Regions from separate parts of the Bacillus pumilus genome, predicted to be linked through region 1. Evidence: predicted binding sites of a transcription regulator. Region 1 holds the regulator's gene; the other holds the start of a gene.
The links. The regulator NrdR, encoded in region 1, represses ribonucleotide reductase genes. The targets are predictions, from matches to a motif close to AACACNATATATNGTGTT.

Region 1 (4,956 bases):
GGATATCCCGCTTTTATTTGAGAGTCAGCTGGAAAGTCTCGTCGACCGCATTATTGTGGTGTATACAACACCAGAATTACAGCTATCACGACTCATAAATCGAAACGACCTTAGCGCGGAAGAAGCGCTGAATCGGATTCACTCTCAGCAGCCTCTTGAGGAAAAATGTAAGAAAGCAGACCGGGTGATAGAAAATACACAAGATCTTGCTTTTATTAGAAAGCAATTGCAGAACATATTAAATGAATGGGAACATACTGATAAGTAAGAGTACATACACGTACTCTTCTTTTTTTATGCTTTTTATATTTCTCATGAAAAGAACAGCCCTTTTTAGAAAATATACGTTTATATACTGGCAATTACAATCTAATGTGATATACTAATTTCATAAATAAATTTATTGAGTATAACACATAATAGAGGAGTGACCTGTTCATGAAGGTAAAAGCAGCGATCAATGGGTTTGGCAGAATTGGACGCATGGTCTTCAGAAAAGCAATGCTTGATGATCAAATTCAAATTGTAGCGGTGAACGCAAGCTATCCTGCCGAAACGCTAGCACATTTAATTAAATATGATACAAATCATGGACGTTACGAATGCGATGTGACAGCAGAAGATGACGCACTGATTGTAAATGGGAAAAGAGTGCTTTTGCTCAATAACAGAGACCCAAAGCAGCTTCCGTGGGGAGAGCTTGGGATTGATATCGTCATAGAAGCAACCGGAAAATTTAATTCAAAAGATCAAGCGATGGGCCATATAGATGCCGGAGCGAAAAAGGTCGTACTTACAGCTCCAGGTAAAAATGAAGACATTACAATTGTGATGGGTGTCAATGAGGATGATCTTGATCCTGAAAAGCACGTCGTTATTTCAAACGCATCTTGTACAACAAACTGTTTAGCACCAGTTGTCAAATTGTTAGATGATGAATTTGGCATCGACAACGGTTTAATGACAACGGTTCATGCGTATACAAATGATCAAAAAAATATCGATAATCCGCATAAGGATTTGCGCCGGGCAAGAGCATGTGCCCAGTCCATTATTCCAACGACGACGGGCGCCGCTAAAGCGCTTTCTTTAGTGCTGCCGCACATGAAAGGGAAATTGCATGGACTTGCACTTCGCGTGCCAGTTTCCAATGTATCGATGGTTGATCTTGTTGTCGACTTGAAAAAAGATGTCACAGCAGAAGAAGTCAATGCAGCCTTCTCAAATGCATCAAAAACTTCTCTTTCCGGTATTTTAGATTACACGGATGAGCCGCTTGTTTCTACAGACTTTAATACGAACCCTTATTCAGCTGTCGTAGATGGACTGACAACGATGGTGATGGGGGATAGAAAAGTAAAAGTTCTTGCATGGTATGACAATGAATGGGGTTATTCATGCAGAGTGGTGGATCTTGTGAAGTTTGTCGGATCGCAGATGAAAGAGCTTTCTGCTGTTTGAAATGAAGAAGACGAACGTCCCTTTTCAAGGAATGAGAGAAAATCCCATTGAAAACACAGCTTGCAAAATGGGTCTAAACAAAGTATACTATTTTTCGTGAACTTCTTGTTCGCAGACTCATTCGGGTATACTTAAAGGGTTAGGACCTCTTTGGACTAACTTTCCCCCGTGGTATATGTCCGGTCCGGCTGCTTAGAACTTCACTCTTTCATTCTTGTTTAAGGGGGGTCCATGATGGAAACAATCGGACGTCACGTTATCTCCGAGCTATGGGGATGCGACTGTGATAAACTGAACGACATGGATTTTATTGAAAAAACGTTTGTAAATGCAGCTTTGAAATCAGGAGCTGAAGTAAGAGAGGTTGCTTTTCACAAATTTGCACCTCAAGGAGTAAGTGGAGTTGTCATTATTTCTGAATCTCATCTGACAATTCACAGCTTTCCTGAACATGGTTATGCGAGCATAGATGTTTATACTTGCGGCGACCTAGATCCGAATATCGCAGCAGATCATATCGGAGATGAATTAGGTGCTGAAACAAGAGAAAACATTGAAATTCCTCGAGGCATGGGACCTGTACAAGTGAAACAGGCGCAAGCCAAAGCACTGTAAACATAAAAAAAGATCGCAATGGGAGCTGGCCAAAAGCATTGAAATGCCTTTGTGTTATGCTCCTTTTTATATTTGTTTGATAGAGAAAATCCAACATTCCCCAACTTGCCTATACTTTTGTTCTAGGAAAACAAAGGTTTTTTTTATAAAATAAAGAAGAGGCATTATGGCAAAGGGGATACGTAGATGATTTTAGGACAAAAGTTCAAACGGTTCATGTCAAACCATACAGAAACATCTGACGAGCATCCAGTGTCAGAACTGAAAAGCCATTACTACAAATCGACGAATGCGCAAGTTTTTCAAGCGGTGGAAGCCATGCTTTCTGGGCACGCTTCCTATCAAGTGACATCTGTTTCAGCAGAACGAGGTGAAATCAGCGCAAACATCAGTATGCCGAAAAAAGCCTTTCTCGTAGCGACTGTCATTTCAATTCGTCCTTTTGAAACAGCTGTCGATTTTAATGTGACAACAGAAACAGCCTTGCCAACAGATTTTGGCTATAGTGAGAAAACGGTTTTTTCCCTTTATGATGAACTAGACAAACAACTTCCAAGAATAGATCGGAGCTGATGAAATGAAATGTCCCACATGTCAGCACCTTGGCACAAGGGTGCTTGATTCAAGACCAGTAGATGAAGGGAAATCCATCCGTCGTAGAAGAGAGTGCGAAAGCTGCCAATATCGCTTTACGACGTTTGAGAAATTAGAAGAATTACCACTGATTGTGGTGAAAAAAGAAGGAATTCGAGAAGAATTCAGCCGCGAAAAGATGCTGAGAGGACTCATTAAAGCATGTGAAAAGCGACCTGTTGCTTTAAAGCAGCTGGAGGATGTCTGCTTTAATATTGAAAAAGAACTGCGTAATCAAGGTATGTCAGAAGTGAAAAGTGAGCTTGTAGGTGAAATGGTGATGGACGAGCTGGCAAAAATTGATGAAGTGTCTTACGTCAGGTTTGCCTCCGTTTACCGGCAGTTTAAAGATATCAACGTCTTTATTGATGAATTAAAAGATTTATTAAAGAAAGAACGCTAAAAAAGAGCTGAAGATACTTCATGCTCTTTTTCCTGCGTAAAGCGTAAAACGCAAAAAGGGTGTACAATAGAAACAATTGCAATTCATGGGGAGGATCAGCATATGACAGAGCATTGGAAGGAAGTGCTAGCCGTCGATCCGTATGTCGTCAAAAGCGCTTCATTGCTCGGTGACATCGATAGACAGCTCATCACTCTTTTATATCAGCCGCTTATAGGCATGTCCGCTTTCAGCTTATATATGACGCTGTGGGGAGAGCTGGAACAAAATCGTATGTGGGGCAAACCCGCACCTCATCGGCAGCTCATGGTCATGCTGCAAACGAATTTGAATGATATTTTTGAGGAACGTTTAAAGCTTGAAGCGATTGGATTACTCCGCACATATGAACAGGAAACGGAAGAAGGCAGACTGTTTACATATGAGCTTGTGCCGCCGTTAAGACCAGATGAGTTTTTCCAAGATGGTATGCTGAATGTTCTGCTGTACCATCGTGTAGAGAAAGCGAAATATATGCAGCTTCGTGATTATTTCTCATATCCCGGTGTTCCGGCAGAGGCAAAGAACATCTCGCGGTCGTTTGAAGAAGTTTTTCACGTATTGCAGCCAGGTGAACGCAGGATGACAGAAGAAATCAATCAGGCGTCATCACTTGATCAGGGCTATGAATATGTGACCGTTGGATCGAGTCAGCCGGCTCCTCTCTCAGACGAATCCTTTGATTTCGATTTATTGTTAGCAGGCATGTCTGATATGATGATTCCAAGAAAGGCTTTGACAAAGCAGGTGAAAGAAACCATTAAGAAGTTAGCCGTTGTATACGGCATCACCCCGCTTCAAATGCAAAATATTGTAGCAGGCGCCTGTGGTTCGGATCAAATGATCTCAACAGAAGAGCTGAGAAAAGCGGCAAGAGACTGGTACCAAATTGAATACAGAGGCGAGCAGCCAAAACTCATTGATCAAAAACAGCCGAGACACTTGCGTCAAGATGCTTCAAAAGCGCCAGTGGCAGATACGACGGATGCCAAATTGATTGAAAAGCTTGATCATATTTCGCCTAGGGAGCTGCTAAAAGATATGGCTGACGGCATTGAGCCAACATATGCCGACTTAAGAATTGTCGAAGATATTATGCTTGAGCAACAGCTAGAGCCAGGTGTCATGAACGTTTTGATCTACTATACATTATTGAAAACAGATATGAAGCTGTCGAAAACATATATGCAAAAAATCGCCGCTCATTGGGTGAGAAAGAAAATTAAAACCGTAGCGGCGGCCATGAAAATGGCCAAAGAAGAGAACAGGCAAATGACAGAGTGGGCGCAGCAGAAAAAGCAGCGTAGCACATACGGATCAGGGAAAGTTGTCCGTGAAGAGAAGCTTCCTGACTGGATGAAAGAAACCGAAACGAAAGAACAGCCAGCAAAAGAACAAACAGACAGCCTGTCGACAGAAGACCTCGAACGAGAAAAAGAAAAACTGTTAGATCAGTTTAAAAATATGAAAAAGTACAATGCACATTAAGATGAGGTGAGATGAGGATGAAACCGATCGGTCGTTCATTTGAACAGCTAAAAGGGCGCGTAGATTTTCGTGTGAGATACAATCAGATTAAAGAGAGTGTGTTATCTGATGAAGATGTAAAAGCCTTTTTACAGGAGCACCAAGAAGACATACACGAAGACATGATCAATCGCAGCTTGAACCGGCTTTTTGAATATGTGCAGCAGTCGAAGGGCTGTTCATATTGCTTAGATGAAGAGAACGTCAATGCGATTTTAGACGGTTATCACCCGAAGCTTGTGATCAAAGGTCAGAGTATTGATATTGAATATTCCCCT
Region 2 (4,956 bases), 880 kb from region 1:
TTACTTATGATTCATCTCCAAAGAAGAAGTCGTCATCTTTTAACGGCTCAACCGTTGCTTTTTTGTAGCCGTTCCCTTTCATTGAGAAGAAGTCATGCGATTTTGTTTTTGTATTGAGTCCGTTCAATACAATTGGATTGATCTCTTCTTCTTCAAAGTAAGGGGCAAATCCAAGGTTCATTAACGCTTTATTGGCATTGTAACGAATGAACTTTTTCACATCATGCGATAAATTGACTTGGTCATATATATCTTCCGTGTAATGAAGTTCATTTTCATAAAGCTCGTTCAAGAGGTCAATCGAGAAATCATATAGCTCTTTTTGCACGTCAGGTGTTTGTTTGTTGTAAATTTCTTGTGCTAATAATCCAACATATACACCGTGAATCGCTTCATCACGCAAAATCAAGTTGATGATTTCACCACTTTGCATGAGCTTTCCTTGTCCATAGAAATAAAGCGGGTAGTAAAAACCACTGTAAAATAGGAAGCTTTCTAAATAAACAGAAGCAACCATTGCTTTAAAGAGGGAAATCGGATCGTCCTTTTGAATCGAACGGTATAAACTGACAATCATATCTGCTTTCTTTTGCAAGAATTTATTCTTTTTGACCCATTCAAACACTTCACTGATCGTTTCAGTTGGTGCGAGTGTCATGAAGATATTTGAGTATGATTTCGCATGTACCGCATTTTCCATCATGGCCATAAAGTTTAATACCGCTTTACGCTGATGGCCTTCTACATGTTCAGCCACAATCGGCATCCCTGTATTTCCTTGTTCTGTATCAAGTAAAGTCAATCCAGCAAGTACCTTCATGTACGTATCTCGCTCTTTTTCACCTAGATATTTCCATGTTAAGAGGTCCCCGTTTAAGGAAATCTCTTCAGGAAGCCAGAACTGCTTCACATTTTGGTTGTAAAACATTTGTGTAAAATCATCTTCGTGTTTTGACCAGTTGGCTGCATCATAAATTTTTGTCACGTTAAACTCTCCTTTAATCAAACAACACAAGAAAGACAGCCTTCCTGCCCTGTATCCTTCGTTCTTGCATAATAAAGTGTCTTAATGCCTTTATGGTGTGCATACAGATCGATGCGGTTTAGGTCACGCGTTGTCATCGTATCTTTCAGGAATAGTGTAAAGCTGATTCCTTGATCGACGTGCTGCTGAATCGTTGCGATCATATCGACCACTTTAAACATATCCATATCGTACGCTTCTTTATAGAAGAACCAGTTTTGCGCTGAAAGACCTGGCATTGGGTAATACGTTTTGCTGTTGCCGTATGTTCTTTCTTCGATACGTTCCATAATTGGCATAACAGAGGCTGTTGCCGATTGCACATAAGAAATGGAACCTGTTGGTGCAATACATAAGCGGTAGCTATGGTACATGCCATTTTCCGCTACAAAGTCTTTGAGTGCTGCCCAGTCTTCTTTTGTTGGAATGTGCATGCCTTCAAATAATGCTGCTGCTTTTTCTGTTTTTGGTGTGAAATCATTCTCCACGTATTTATTGAAGTACTCGCCCGTTGCGTAGCCAGAGCCTTCATAACGATGGAATGTTTCTCCTTTTTCTTTTGCAAGCTCACTTGAACGTTTAATTGAATAGTAGTTCACCATCATAAAGAACGTATTCGCGAAATCTCTTGCTTCTTCACTTTCATAGGCCATTTGGTTTTGAGCCAAATACCCGTGAAGGTTCATCGCACCAAGTCCGATTGATTTCATCGCTTTGTTCGCTTTTCGAACAGCCGGTGCATTGCGAATATCTGTTGTTTCAGATACAAGCGTGAGTGAGTCTGTTGCTAGTTTGACCGTTTTTTCGATCGATTTGTTTTTCATGACATTCATGATATTTAATGAACCAAGGTTACAAGAAATATCAAGACCAATTTCATCTTCTTGATCATAGTCCGCGTAAGAAGAGACCTCTGAAGCTTGAAGCACTTCTGAGCAAAGGTTTGAGAATTTCACTCGTGAAATATGGTTTAATGCATGCTCTCTATTCACATTATCTTGGAACATGATATATGGATAGCCAGATTCTGAGCGAAGAACAGCCAATTTTTCAAGAAGCTTTCTCGGATTGACTTTTTCTTTTTTGATTTTCGGGTTTTCTACAAGCTCATCATACATTTCTTCCATGTCCATCTCATCAAGATGCTGTCCATATTCTTTATAGACTGTGTGCGGATAGAAGGTGTAAGCTGTTTTATCTTCTCTGGCAAGCTCGATAAATTTATCCGGGATGACGACACCGATGGACAATGTTTTCACACGCACATCTTCATCTGCAGAGATTTTTTTTGTATCTAAGAAATCATTAATATCTCTGTGGAAAATATTAAGGTAGGCACTACCTGATCCTTGTCTTTGTCCCATTTGATCTGCATATCTGAATGCATTATCAAGAAGCTTCATCACGCCGACGACACCTTTTGTCGCGTTTTCAACATCTTTAATTGCTTCGCCTTTTGCACGAAGCTTTGACAAGTTCAAGCTGACGCCGCCGCCTAATTTTGAAAGCTGCATTGAAATATCAATCGCTCTTGAAATATCGTTTAATGAGTCATTCACTTCAAGCAAGAAGCAGCTCACAAGCTCACCGCGTCTTTTACGTCCAGCGTTTAAGAATGTTGGTGTACTTGGCTGGTATTCCTGATTGATCATCAGTTCTACAAACTCAAGGGCTTTTTCTTTATCTCCGCCCGCAAAGAAAAGCGCTACAACTGAAATGCGGTCTTCATAGCGTTCAAGGATTTTCTTTTTATCATTTGTTTTCAGTGCGTAGTCGTTGTAAAACTTAAACGCACTCATGAATGATGGGAATCTAAATTTCTTCGCATATGCAGCTTCGAATACCTCTTTAATATCTGCCATGCTGTATTGTCTTAAAAATTCTTCCTCATAGTAGTCGTTTTCTATTAAGTAATCAATCTTCTCTTCTAAGTTGTGAAAGAAGACTGTGTTTTGATTAATATAATCTACGAAATAACTATGTACAGCTTCTTTGTCCTTATCGAACTGAAACTTTCCTTCTTTTTGAATCATAATCTCGTTATTTAATTGTATCCACTTTGGAACCTGATTTTGTGACAATTCTTTCTACCTCCTGTGTAAACAATTCAACATCCCTTTTTGTTCCGCTTAGTTCAAAGGTGTGCAAAATAGGAACTTGATATTGTTTAGAAATCGTATCGGCGCTTTTGGCAAAATTATCTCCCCATACTTTGTTTCCACTCACCGCTACACCTAGTAAAAGGTGAGCATTTTTCTCTAAAAAGGATTGAGTAGTACTAGGGACTTGTCCAAATCCTGTCGTAAAGGTGACGAGAATAAACGGCGTATCCAAAAACTCTTCTCCAGTCAATTTTCGTTTGTCTGTAAAAGGGGTCTTGTCCAAAAAGCGTTGAACATTTCCTGTTTTTGAATCAAATACGATTTGAATCAATTCCATCACGACCTAGTTTTTAGTATTGTTGATCATTTCGTTATTCACTATATATAGTATACTATGTTTTTTCAAAACACAACATATAGATGTTCGAAACGAAAAAAATCAACCAACCCGGCCGAACATTCATAGCCGAACTCGTACGTTCAAATAAATAGAGCAGAACAGGATCTAAAAATAGACTGCTCTACTCTCTATTCAACTGAAACCGAAATCTATCATAACACGAAAAAAAATCGCTTAGTAGACTAGACTTTTTGTTTTATTTTTTGTAGGCATCGCACTGTAAATCTTCTGACACTTCTGTAATTTCCACTTCAACACCTAATTCTTTTAGCACCGCTTCAAGCGCAGAGACGATTGAAGCTTCTCTGACTAATTCTTTCCCATTTACAGAAACGCTTGTTCCATATTCAAAACAGGAGTCGTCTTCACAAGTTTGTTCCCAATGATTAATTTTAATTTTGTGTGTCATGAACTCATCCTTTTCTGTCTAGATGTCTGATGCATGATTATAGTGTAGCGACTTCACATTCATTTGTAAATTTACGTGCTTACTCTTCTACAGAATCGTCATCATCATCATAATCTTCGTCCCACTCATCTATGTATTTTGTTTTAATAAGGGTGAGTTCTCCCTCTTTTTCATCAAACCGGTACACATGTACTTCATCATCTTTCACAACAGCAAAGTGATTATTTTTTAGTGCAACAGCTGATTGTAATAGGCCATCTATATGTCCATGATCATCTTGATTAGAATAGTTATGCCAGCTTTCCTGTCTTGATTCAATGTTTGAAATGGCGCATGATCCAAATAAGACAACAATCCCAATCAATAGAAGGATCACTCTAATCCTTCTTAATTCAAGCTCTGCATTTTCCATATCGCTTCCCTCACCTTTCTTCATATCCAATAAGGGATTATACGCAGAATAGGCAGAAAAGTTTCATGGCATGCAAAATAGCCCCTCTGCACTGACAAAAAACGTAGCGGGTTCCGGCCGGTTTATTCGCAGATGCATGGGGCTATTAGGTCGAACATATCCTATTCTAATTCTAGATTTACATTCTTTTGAGGTGCAAATGTAGAAATGGCGTGTTTATAAATAAGCTGCTGCTTCCCTTCTGTTTCAAGCAGCACCGTGAAATTGTCAAAGCCTTTCACTTGACCGCGAAGCTGAAAGCCATTCAGTAAGAATACTGTAACAAATGTATTGTCTTTACGAATTTGATTCAAAAATTGGTCCTGAATATTAATCGGTTTCATGTTTCGTCCTCCTTGATTCTGATAACTACAGTTTCGCTTTAAGTCCAAGCTTTCCTGCTATATATGCGAAAATTTCCTCTTTTTTGTCTGAAAAGTGGCAAGGCGGTGTCATGTCGAACCAAGTGACATCCATTTTATTACGGAACCACGTGAACTGACGCTTCGCATATCTACGGGAATTTTGCTTTAATTGCTGGATAGCTTCATCAAGTGAGCAGTCACCTTG

Region 2: the regulator NrdR is predicted to act here: its motif matches at 3,501-3,518, upstream of nrdI (class Ib ribonucleoside-diphosphate reductase assembly flavoprotein NrdI).

The regions. Positions count from the first base shown of each region.
Region 1 covers NZ_LT906438.1:2,584,659-2,589,614, reverse strand. The annotation lists gene coaE (dephospho-CoA kinase) at 1-268, shown strand, start outside; gene CKW02_RS13320 (glyceraldehyde-3-phosphate dehydrogenase) at 439-1,461, shown strand; gene speD (adenosylmethionine decarboxylase) at 1,696-2,076, shown strand; gene CKW02_RS13310 (hypothetical protein) at 2,263-2,649, shown strand; gene nrdR (transcriptional regulator NrdR) at 2,654-3,112, shown strand; gene dnaB (replicative helicase loading/DNA remodeling protein DnaB) at 3,215-4,639, shown strand; gene dnaI (primosomal protein DnaI) at 4,657-4,956, shown strand, end outside.
Region 2 covers NZ_LT906438.1:1,704,667-1,709,622, reverse strand. The annotation lists gene nrdF (class 1b ribonucleoside-diphosphate reductase subunit beta) at 5-985, opposite strand; gene nrdE (class 1b ribonucleoside-diphosphate reductase subunit alpha) at 1,003-3,105, opposite strand; gene nrdI (class Ib ribonucleoside-diphosphate reductase assembly flavoprotein NrdI) at 3,065-3,457, opposite strand; gene CKW02_RS08570 (hypothetical protein) at 3,723-3,935, opposite strand; gene CKW02_RS08565 (YmzC family protein) at 4,015-4,347, opposite strand; gene hfq (RNA chaperone Hfq) at 4,509-4,730, opposite strand; gene miaA (tRNA (adenosine(37)-N6)-dimethylallyltransferase MiaA) at 4,756-4,956, opposite strand, start outside.